3 regions of the Pseudomonas muyukensis genome follow, and region 2 is predicted to be linked to each of the others. Evidence: riboswitches for the same ligand, from Rfam matches in the RefSeq annotation. Region 2 holds a riboswitch; each other region holds the start of a gene.

Region 1 (3,267 bases), 620 kb from region 2:
GTCCTCGCCGCTGTCGTAGAGGAACACCCGTGGTCGATCCTGGAGCGCGGCCAGCGAAGCGCTGACCCGCGCGACACGCTGGCGCAGTTGCTCGACCAGGCGGTCGGCCCGCGCGCTGACGCCGAAGATGCGCCCCAGGTTGTTCAGGTCGGTGTACAGGTCGTCGAGGCTTGCCGGGTGCCAGGGCATGATCCGCGAGCACGACTCGCTCAGCTCGTATACCGGAATGCCGAACGTTGCCAGGCGCTGTGGGGTGAGCGGCCCACCGACCTGCATGCCATAGCTCCAGCCGGCGAACAGAAAGTCGGCATCGGCCGCGAGCAGGGTTTCCACCGACGGATAGCGCGGGGCCAGTTCCGGCAGGCCGCCCAGGGCCTGGCGCATTGCCGGGGCGAGGCTTTTCCAGCCACTGATGCCGCTGTAGCCGACCATGCGCTCGCGCAGCCCCAGTGCCAGCAGCATGCCGGTCAAGTTGACGTCGTGGCTCACCGCCCGTTGCGGTGGCTGGCTGAAGCTGACCTCGCGCTCGCAACTGCGCACGGTCACGGGGAAGCCCTGCGCCAGGGCACACAGCGGCAGGCAGGCGAACAGGGCAAGCAGCAGGCGGGTCATGCGTGACGGATCCAGGTAATGCGTGGGTGCTGGCCCACGGGGTGGCGGTCGACCAGGGCGTGAACCCCGAACACCTCGGCCAGGCATTGCTCGGTCAACACCTCGGCAGGCGTGCCCTGGGCGATGATCCGGCCTTGCTCGATCAGGTACAGGCGGTCGCAGAAGGTCGCCGCCAGGTTGAGGTCGTGGAAGCTGGCCAGCAAGCCCAGGCCGCTGCCGCGCAGGTGCTGCAGCAGGGCCAGCTGGTGGCGTGGGTCGAGGTGGTTGGTCGGCTCGTCGAGAATCAGCAGGCGCGGCTGCTGGGCCAGGGCCCGGGCCAGCAGCACACGTTGCTTCTCGCCACCGGACAGGCTGGCGAAGCCTTGCGCGGCGCGGTCCTGCAGGCCCAGTTGGCGCAAGGCCTGGTCCACCGGCGCCGGGTCGCCGTCAGCGTCGAGCCAGCCCAGGTGCGGGGTGCGGCCCATGGCGACGACGTCGCTCACGCTCAGGCCGAAATCCTCGGGAAATTCCTGGAGCATCACCGCCACCCGCTGGGCCAGCCAGCGCGGCGGGTGCAGCCAGATATCCTCGCCATCGAGCAGCACCCGGCCAGCCCGTGGCCGGCTGAAACGGTAGGCGCAGCGCAGCAGGCTGGTCTTGCCGCTGCCATTGGGCCCGATCAGGCCGACGAACTCGCCGGATTGGACCTTGAGGTCGATGCCGGCCAGCAGGTCTGGCCCGCTGGCGGACAGTGACCAGTGCAGGCGCTCCAGGTGCAGCAGGGGAGAAGACATGAACAGACACCGCAGGAATGAATGAGCCCGACGGTGACGGTGCGAGACGGCCGCGCAGGCGCAGGGGCGCCTGGCAAGCTGAGCGCACCCGCCCTCCGCGGGAATGGCCATGGGCGAATCAGGCCGGTCTCCGGGCTGGCGAGGGTCATCGGGCATTCACCTTCCCATGCGCGGGGCACAGTGGTGTATCGAATGCCTGGCTCGCTTACCGTTGCGGGGGCAGCGCCGGACTTCTCGCACGGGCGAGGCACCGGCTTCCCGTTTAATCCCTGGCGCGGCGGCCAGGGACACCTGAAAGCAGGGGCGCATCTGAGCATTTCTGCCCTTGGGAGTCAACGCATGCCTAATCGATAGCCAAGCCCTTGGCGTCAAAGCTGGTCGAAGTCCAGCACCACCTTGTCGCTGATCGGGAAACTCTGGCAGGACAGCACGTAGCCGGCCGCCACTTCGTAGTCTTCCAGGGCATGGTTGCTGTCCATCTCAACCTCGCCCTCGATCACCTTGCACTTGCAGGTCGAGCACACCCCGGCCTTGCACGAATAGGGCAGCTCGGCGCCAATGGCGTTGCCGGCGTCGAGCACGCTGACGGTATTGCGCGGCAGGTCGAAGGCCAGCGCCCGGCCATCGCTGATCACGGTGATCTGGCTGCTGCTGGCATCGAGTTGGCGAGCGGCCTCGCGTGCCTCGCGGCGGGCCGTGCCATCGGCGGCGGCGAACAGCTCGAAGTGAATGCGCGCCTTGTCCATGCCGTTGGCCTGCAAGCTGTCGCGCACGGTCTCGGTCATGGCCTGGGGGCCGCAGATGAAGGCGGCGTCGAGGCTGGGCACATCCAGCCAGCGGGAGAACAGCTGGTCGCACTTGTCGGCGTCGATGCGACCGTTGTACAGGTCGACATCCTGTTGTTCACGGCTGAACACGAAGATCAGGTTCAGGCGCTCCAGGTACTGGTTCTTCAGGTCTTCCAAGCGGTCGCGGAACAGCGCGCTGCCACTGGCCCGGTTGCCGTACAGCAGGGTGAAGCGGCTGTGCGGCTCGCAGGCCAGGGTGGTGGCGATCAGCGACAGGATCGGGGTGATGCCGCTGCCGGCGGCGACGCCCAGGTAGTGGCCCTGGTGGGTCGGCTGCAGCGGCACGAAGAAGCTGCCCGAGGGCGGCATCACCTCCAGTTGCTGGCCGGCCTTGAGCACGTCGTTGACGAACGCCGAGAAGCGCCCGCCCGGCACGCGCTTGACCGCCACGCGCAGTTCGCCGTCTTGCACCGCGCTGCAGATCGAGTAGGAGCGGCGCACTTCCTCATTGTCCAGCTGGGTGCGCATGACCAGGTACTGGCCCTGGGTGAAGCGGAAATCGTCCTGCAGGTGGCTAGGCACGTCGAAGGCGATGGACACGGCGTCCCGTGTTTCCTGACGCACTTGCTTGATGGTCAGGCGGTGAAACTGGCTCATGGTGTTCTCCACGGCTCATAGGCATTTGAAGTAGTCGAACGGCTCCAGGCACGCGCGACAGCGGTACAGGGCCTTGCAGGCGGTGGAGCCGAACTCGCTGAGCAGCTCGGTGTCGCCACTGGCGCATTGCGGGCAGCACACCACGGGGCTGTGGCCGTGCAGGCTCGCGCCGCCCTCGGGCGGGGCGATGCCATAGGCGAGCAGGCGCTCACGGCCCAGGGTGCTGATCCAGTCGGTGCTCCAGGCCGGGGTCAGCCGCCGCTCCACGGCGGGGGCCGGAAAGCCGGCGTGTTCCAGGGCCTGGCGGATATCGCCCTCGATCACCTCGGTGGCCGGGCAGCCGGAATAGGTCGGGGTCACCACCAAGTGCAGGTGGCCGGCGCGCCAGTCGAGGTCGCGGACGATGCCCAGGTCGACCACGCTGACCACCGGCACCT
Region 2 (3,267 bases):
TGATGTACAAGTGGCTGGCCGATGAGCCAGTGCTGGAGAAACCGCCGCTGCTGATAGGCCGCAAGAATATCGAGGCGCGGGTATCACGCCGGCGCGGTCGCTGAGCGGCACGCCAGAGGCATAGGCGCCGGTTTGCCGGCGAACACGGGGCACACGGGGCCTGGTTCGCCAGCAAGGCTGGCGCCTACCGATTGCGAGGGGGGGTGAGATCGTTCAGGCGCTTAGAACGCCAACCCCACCTTCACCCCGAACTCGTCCCGCTTGAGCTTGGTGTTGTCCGCCACCGGGGTGTCCTCGTCGAGCTTGTACTCGGTGCGGGTGTAGTACGCCCCCAGTTGCACCGGCATGCCGCCCTGCTGGTTCATCAGCAAGGTGACCTCGGCATAGGGGTTGGTGCGGTCCTTCATGTCGACGCTGTCGCTGCCGTAGTCATCGACCTTCAGCCGCGCACGGCCATCGATGGTACGCCGCGCCCCCACTTCCACGCGCAGGGTCGAGGCGTCGAACTGGTGGTTGTAGCCCAGCGCCGCCTTGGCGAATGGCGACTTGTAGGTCAGCCGCGTATCGAGGTCGTTGATCTCGGGTTCGAAGCGCGTCCAGCTGTAGCCGCCGCCCAGGGTCAGGTCGACGAAGTTGCGCGCATCCAGCGCGGCGCGCCAGCCCAGGTCCAGGTCGGCCTGGGCCTCCTTGAGCTTGTTGTCGCTCTTCTTGCCGTACTTGGCCTCGGCACCGATCTGGTAGATGAAGCCGGATTCGGCGGTCATCTTGTTGCCGAAGGTGGCGAACACGCCGCCCTGACCCATGTGTTGCTTGTCCGATTCGCTGCCGCCCTCGAACTTGAACTTGTCGTAGGCGCCCAGCAGGCCGAGGGTGAACAGCGGATCGCTGCTCGGCGCCGCAGTGGCGGCCAGGGGCGCGCCGAGCAAGGCCAACAGGCAGGAATGACGCAGCAGGTGACGGGTAAACATGCGCAGAAGTCTCCATGACGTGAATGAATGAGCAACGACCGGTTCGAGGCAACGCCACTGGCGAAAGTTCGAAAAAAATTCGACAACTACCGCTAACTCGCTAAGGCGTCACAGATTTTGCGTTCATTCAAACGATTGACTCCCTGCCGGTTCGATGATCAGATGCGCGCCAGTTTCAGGTGTCCTGCGCCGCCGCGCGCAGGGTGAAACGGGAAGCCGGTGCGTCGTTGTCAACGACAAGTCCGGCGCTGCCCCCGCAACGGTAAGCGAGCGAAACCTTCGACACACCACTGTGCACAGGCATGGGAAGGTGAAGGCTTCATGACCCTCGCAAGCCCGGAGACCGGCCTGAGGCTTCACTTGGCAACCCGCGGTGGGCGGGCGCAGGCCGGTATCCGCGTGCGCGCCTGCCTACGCGATTCGCCGTTGCGTGTTCTCCACCGGGATCCATTCATTCCTGCAGCAGTGGAACGACATGTCCCGATTCAACAAGCTTCACACCCTGGCGGCCTGCCTGGCCGTGTCCCTGCCAGCGCTGGCCGACGAACAGCCCGGCGCCTCCCTGACCCTGCCCGCCACGGCCATCACCGACAACCGTGAGCCGCAGGCCGTCGACCTGGCCACCCCGAGCCAAGCCGGCTCGCGCCTGAACCTCAGCGCCCTGGAAACGCCGGCCAGCACCAGCACCCTCACCGCGGCGCAGATCCAGGGGCGCAACAACCAGACCGTGCAGGACGCCGTGACCCGCTCGCCGGGCATCACCTTCATCGGCACCCCGGGCGATGGCGGTACCGGCCTGTCGGCGCGCGGTTTCACAGGCCAGAGCTCGGTGATGACCCTGTTCGATGGCGCGCGCCTGTACGCCGGTGCCGGCACCCTCACCTACCCGGTCGACCCATGGATGGTCGAGCGCATCGAGGTGATCCGCGGCCCGGCCTCGGTGCTGCATGGCGAAGGCGCCACCGGCGCGGTGGTCAACGTGATCCCGAAAAAACCCTTCAGTGGTGACATTCGCAACCACCTGCGCCTGGGTTACGGCTCCTGGGACCGTCAGCAGCTCGGCCTGGACAGCGGCGGCAGCCTCAGCGAACGCCTGAGCTATCGCCTGACCCTGAACCAGCAGGCCGGCAACGGTTGGGTCGACCGCACTGACTCACGCAGCCTGGCGCTGTCGGCCGCACTGCGCTTCGACGCCACGGACGACCTGAGCTTCACCCTGTCCCACGAGCGCGGCGACGCACAACCGGCCAACTACTACGGCACCCCACTGATCGACGGCCACCTGCGCAGCAGCCTGGGCAAGAAGAACTACAACGTCAGCAACGACCAGCAGCGCTACCACGACGAGTGGACGCGGCTGACCAGCGACTGGCAGATCAACGACCACCTCAGCGCCAGCAACCAGCTGTACTACATCAAGAGCCGCCGGCACTGGCGCAATGCCGAGGAGTACAGCTGGGATGGCGCCAGCGGGCAGATCCTGCGTGGCAGTTTCCTTGAGATCAAGCACAACCAGGAGCAGATCGGCGACCTGCAGAGCTTCACCTTCGACCATTCGCTGTTCGGGCTGGCCAGCAAGACCGTGGTCGGGGCGCAGTACAACAAGATCCGTTTCAATGTCGACAGCAACTCACCCTACAACGACGACAGCAAGGACCCGCTCGACCCTTGGCAGCCCGCCCCCGGCGGTTTCCACAGTGGCTCGCCGCTACGCCCGCAGATGCTGTCCAAAACCAGTACCTTTGCTCTTTTTGCGGAAAACAGAACGCAACTGACCGAGCGCCTGTCGCTGGTCACCGGCGTGCGCCGCGACCAGAACCATATCGACCGCGACGACCTCACCAACGGCACCCGCAACGACCGCAGCCTGCGCGGCGGCAACTGGCGTGCCGGGCTGGTGTTCGCCGTCAGCGACGACCTGTCGCTGTACGGCCAGTACTCCACCAGCGAGGATGGCGTCGGCGACCTGTTGACCTTGCGCCCCGAGCAGCGCCTGGAACTGACCGAAGCCAAGCAGACCGAGCTGGGCTTGAAGCAGCGTTTCTGGGAGGGGCGCGGCGAGTGGACGCTGGCGGCGTACCACATCGTCAAGAAAAAGCTGCCGGTCTATGACGTGGTGACCAAGGGCAGCCAGCAAGCCGGCCAGCAGACCTCCGACGGGCTCGAAGCCAGCCTGGAGCTGGCCCTTGGCAACCAGTGGCAGGTGTCGGCGAACGCCGCACTGCTGCGGGCCAAGTACGATGATTTCCTGCAGCGCAGCGGGGGTGTGGTGTACGACCGGGCCGGCAATCGTCCGCAA
Region 3 (3,267 bases), 250 kb from region 2:
GCTTCATCGCTGCGCCAGGCGCGGTCGAAGTGCTTGTCGAAACGGGTGCCCACGCCCTGGATCAGCAGGCGCATCGGTTTGCCGGGGATGGCGGCGAAACCCTTGGCGCGCAGGATGCCGAATTCACCGACCAGTTGGCTCAGGGCATCGAGCAGCAGGCTTTCGTCGGCCTCGGGCAGGTCGATGGAAATCGAGTCGAAGGCATCATGATCGTGGTCGTCGTGATCGTCACCGTCGTGGTGCGAATCATGATGGGTGCGACGGCCATCGATATGCGCCTCGGACTCGGCGCCCACGCCCAGCAGCACGTCGAGCGGCAGGCGGCCACTGCTGGCCTCGATCACCTTGACCGCCGGCGGCAGTTCCTCGGCCACCTCGGCGCGCACCCCGGCCAGGCCGGCGGCGTCGATCAGGTCGGCCTTGTTCAGCACCACCAGGTCGGCGCTGGCCAACTGGTCGGCGAACAGCTCGTGCAGCGGCGACTCATGGTCCAGGTTGGGGTCGAGCTTGCGCTGGGCGTCGACCTGCTCGGGGTAGGCGGCGAAGGTGCCGGCAGCCACCGCCGGGCTGTCGACCACGGTGATCACCGCATCGACCGTGCAGGCGTTGCGGATTTCCGGCCACTGGAAGGCCTGTACCAGGGGCTTGGGCAGGGCCAGGCCGCTGGTTTCGATCAGGATATGGTCCAGGTCGCCGCGACGGGCCACCAGCTCGCGCATCACCGGGAAGAACTCCTCTTGCACGGTGCAGCACAGGCAGCCATTGGCCAGTTCGAAGACCCGGCCCAGCGCCTCTTCCTCGGTGCAGCCGATGCTGCACTGCTTGAGGATCTCGCCGTCGATGCCCAGTTCGCCGAATTCGTTGACGATCACCGCGATACGGCGGCCCTGGGCGTTGTCGAGCATGTGGCGGAGCAAGGTGGTCTTGCCCGAGCCGAGAAAGCCGGTGACGATGGTGACGGGGAGCTTGGCCAGTGTTTTCATGTCGCGTTGCCCTTGGCGGCTGTGGCGCGGGCATGCGGGACGGCGGCCGCGGCCATGCTGGCCGGGCGCGTTCGCCACCGGATCACCCCGCCCGGTTGAAAGTCGAAAACGTCGCGAGGCAGGTCTCCTGGCTTGCACCAATCCGGCGTCGGGGCCGGTGGCTCGGCGCCTTCCCGCGCGCCTGCGCAGTGGCTGTGCCGAACCTTTCAGTGCCTACAGTTGCGGGGGCAGCCGCGGCTTGTACCGCGTTCCCGTCTTAGCTCAGGCCAGGCCTGAGAACCTCGAAGCGGCAAGGCTACGCATCCACCCGACAACGGTCAACCGCCGCCGCGATTGACGCCGGCTACGCCCCGTGATTTGCTAGCGCATTGCCTGCAGGTGCCCCCAGCCGGGGGTGAAACGGGAAACCGGTGCGTCACATGGCCTCCAACAGGCCAGGACAAAGCCGGTGCTGCCCCCGCAACGGTAAGCGAGCGCACCCTGCCTCGCCAGCCCGGAGACCGGCCTGCCGTGCTCGATGAACAACCCCGCGGTGGGCGGGTGCTGTCGCATGCCCTGGGCCATCCGTGCCTGGGGGCGTCGCGCTTGCCCGTTGCCCAAAACAAAAGCAGCAGAGGAACGCGTCATGCCTATCACCAGTGCCAAGCACAGCATCGCCACCCCCGTCAGCCTCAGCCAGCGCCTGCTGGTCGCCGTGGGCGCCAGCCTGCTGGGCCTGAGCCTGGTGTACTTCGCCGGCTTCTCGCACATCGAGGCGGTACACAACGCCGCCCACGACACCCGCCACAGCGCCGCCTTCCCCTGCCACTGAGTATCCCTGCATGATCACGCGCATTGCCCGCACCGCGGGCTTCAGCGGGCTGCTCGCCGCCCTGCTGCTGACCCTGCTGCAAAGTTTCTGGATCGCCCCGCTGATCCTCCAGGCGGAAACCTTCGAGAGCGCCGCCCCGGTAGCCGAGCAGCATGAACACGCACCAGCCGAAGCCGGCCACAGCCATGAGCACAGCGCCGAGGCCTGGGCACCGGAAGACGGCTGGCAGCGGGTGCTGGCCACCACCGGCGGCAACCTGGTGGTAGCCGTCGGCTTCGCCCTGCTCCTCGCCGCGCTGTACAGCCTGCGTGAGCCGGGCCGCGTCAGCACCGGGGCGCTCTGGGGCCTGGCCGGCTTCGCCGTGTTCTGCCTGGCGCCCACCCTGGGCTTGCCCGCCGAGCTGCCAGGCACCGCCGCCGCCGACCTGGGCCAACGCCAGGCCTGGTGGATCGGCACCGCCGCCGCCACCGCGGCCGGCCTGGCCTTGCTGGTGTTCAGCCGGCATTGGTTGTTCAAGGTGCTGGGTGTCGTGCTGCTGGTAAGCCCCCATGTGATCGGCGCGCCGCAACCGGCGGTGCACGCCAGCCTGGCGCCAGAGGCCCTGGCCAGCCAGTTCAAGATCGCCTCCTGGCTGACCAACGCCGCGTTCTGGCTGGCCCTGGGCCTGCTCAGCGCCTGGCTGTTCCGCCGCGCCAACCCGGCCTGATGCTCGACTTCAGCCTGCAGCCCGCGCTGTACGCGGGCTTTGGTTGTCGCCGCGGCTGCCCCGTCGAGACCCTGGCGGTGCTGCTGCGCCAGACCATGGCCCGCCACGCCCTGCCCCTGTCGGCCTTGCGCGCCATCGCCAGCATCGACCCCAAGGCCCGCGAACCGGGCTTGCTGGCCCTGGCCGAGCGCCTTGGCGTGCCGTTTTTGTGCTTCGACGCCGCGCACCTGCTGGCTTTCGAGCCGATGCTCAGCCAACGCTCGGCCACTGCCTACGCCCAGACCGGCTGCTGGGGCGTGGCCGAAAGCGCCGCCCTGGCCCTGGCTGCCCGCGCTTCGCCACAACCCAACCTGCACGTGCCGCGGCAGGTCCTTGCCGGCGCTACCCTGGCGCTGGCCATCGGCGGATAATCCGCATCTTTACCTGCAAGGAACCGCCATGACGGTCTACTTCATCGGTGCCGGCCCCGGCGATCCGGAACTGATCACGGTCAAGGGCCAGCGCCTGATTCGCCAATGCCCGGTGATCATCTACGCAGGCTCCCTGGTCCCGCCTGCGCTGCTCGAGGGCCATAACGCCCGAACCGTGCTCAACAGCGCCGAACTGCACCTGGAGCAGATCGTCGAAGCCATGCGCCAGGCCCACGCCGAAGGCCTGGACGTGGCCCGGGTGCACAGCGGCGATCCCAGCCTGTACGGCGCCATCGGCGAACAGATCCGCCACCTGCAGGCACTGGGCATCGACTACCAGATCATTCCCGGGGTCAC

Evidence for each region. Region 2 has a riboswitch for cobalamin ahead of KSS95_RS17700 (TonB-dependent receptor). Riboswitches for the same ligand answer to the same signal wherever they lie in the genome.
Region 1: it holds a riboswitch for cobalamin, as region 2 does, so the genes downstream of both, KSS95_RS15205 (ABC transporter ATP-binding protein) here and KSS95_RS17700 (TonB-dependent receptor) in region 2, are expected to answer to the same signal.
Region 3: it holds a riboswitch for cobalamin, as region 2 does, so the genes downstream of both, KSS95_RS16755 (CbtB domain-containing protein) here and KSS95_RS17700 (TonB-dependent receptor) in region 2, are expected to answer to the same signal.

What each region holds. Positions count from the first base shown of each region.
Region 1 covers NZ_CP077073.1:3,397,825-3,401,091, forward strand. The annotation lists gene KSS95_RS15200 (ABC transporter substrate-binding protein) at 1-612, opposite strand, end outside; gene KSS95_RS15205 (ABC transporter ATP-binding protein) at 609-1,385, opposite strand; cobalamin riboswitch at 1,502-1,682, opposite strand; gene paaE (1,2-phenylacetyl-CoA epoxidase subunit PaaE) at 1,754-2,830, opposite strand; gene paaD (1,2-phenylacetyl-CoA epoxidase subunit PaaD) at 2,846-3,267, opposite strand, start outside.
Region 2 covers NZ_CP077073.1:4,021,745-4,025,011, forward strand. The annotation lists gene KSS95_RS17690 (GNAT family N-acetyltransferase) at 1-104, shown strand, start outside; gene KSS95_RS17695 (outer membrane beta-barrel protein) at 222-968, opposite strand; cobalamin riboswitch at 1,129-1,334, shown strand; gene KSS95_RS17700 (TonB-dependent receptor) at 1,444-3,267, shown strand, end outside.
Region 3 covers NZ_CP077073.1:3,776,721-3,779,987, forward strand. The annotation lists gene cobW (cobalamin biosynthesis protein CobW) at 1-983, opposite strand, end outside; cobalamin riboswitch at 1,084-1,282, opposite strand; cobalamin riboswitch at 1,344-1,506, shown strand; gene KSS95_RS16755 (CbtB domain-containing protein) at 1,609-1,794, shown strand; gene KSS95_RS16760 (CbtA family protein) at 1,805-2,500, shown strand; gene KSS95_RS16765 (cobalamin biosynthesis protein) at 2,500-2,910, shown strand; gene cobM (precorrin-4 C(11)-methyltransferase) at 2,939-3,267, shown strand, end outside.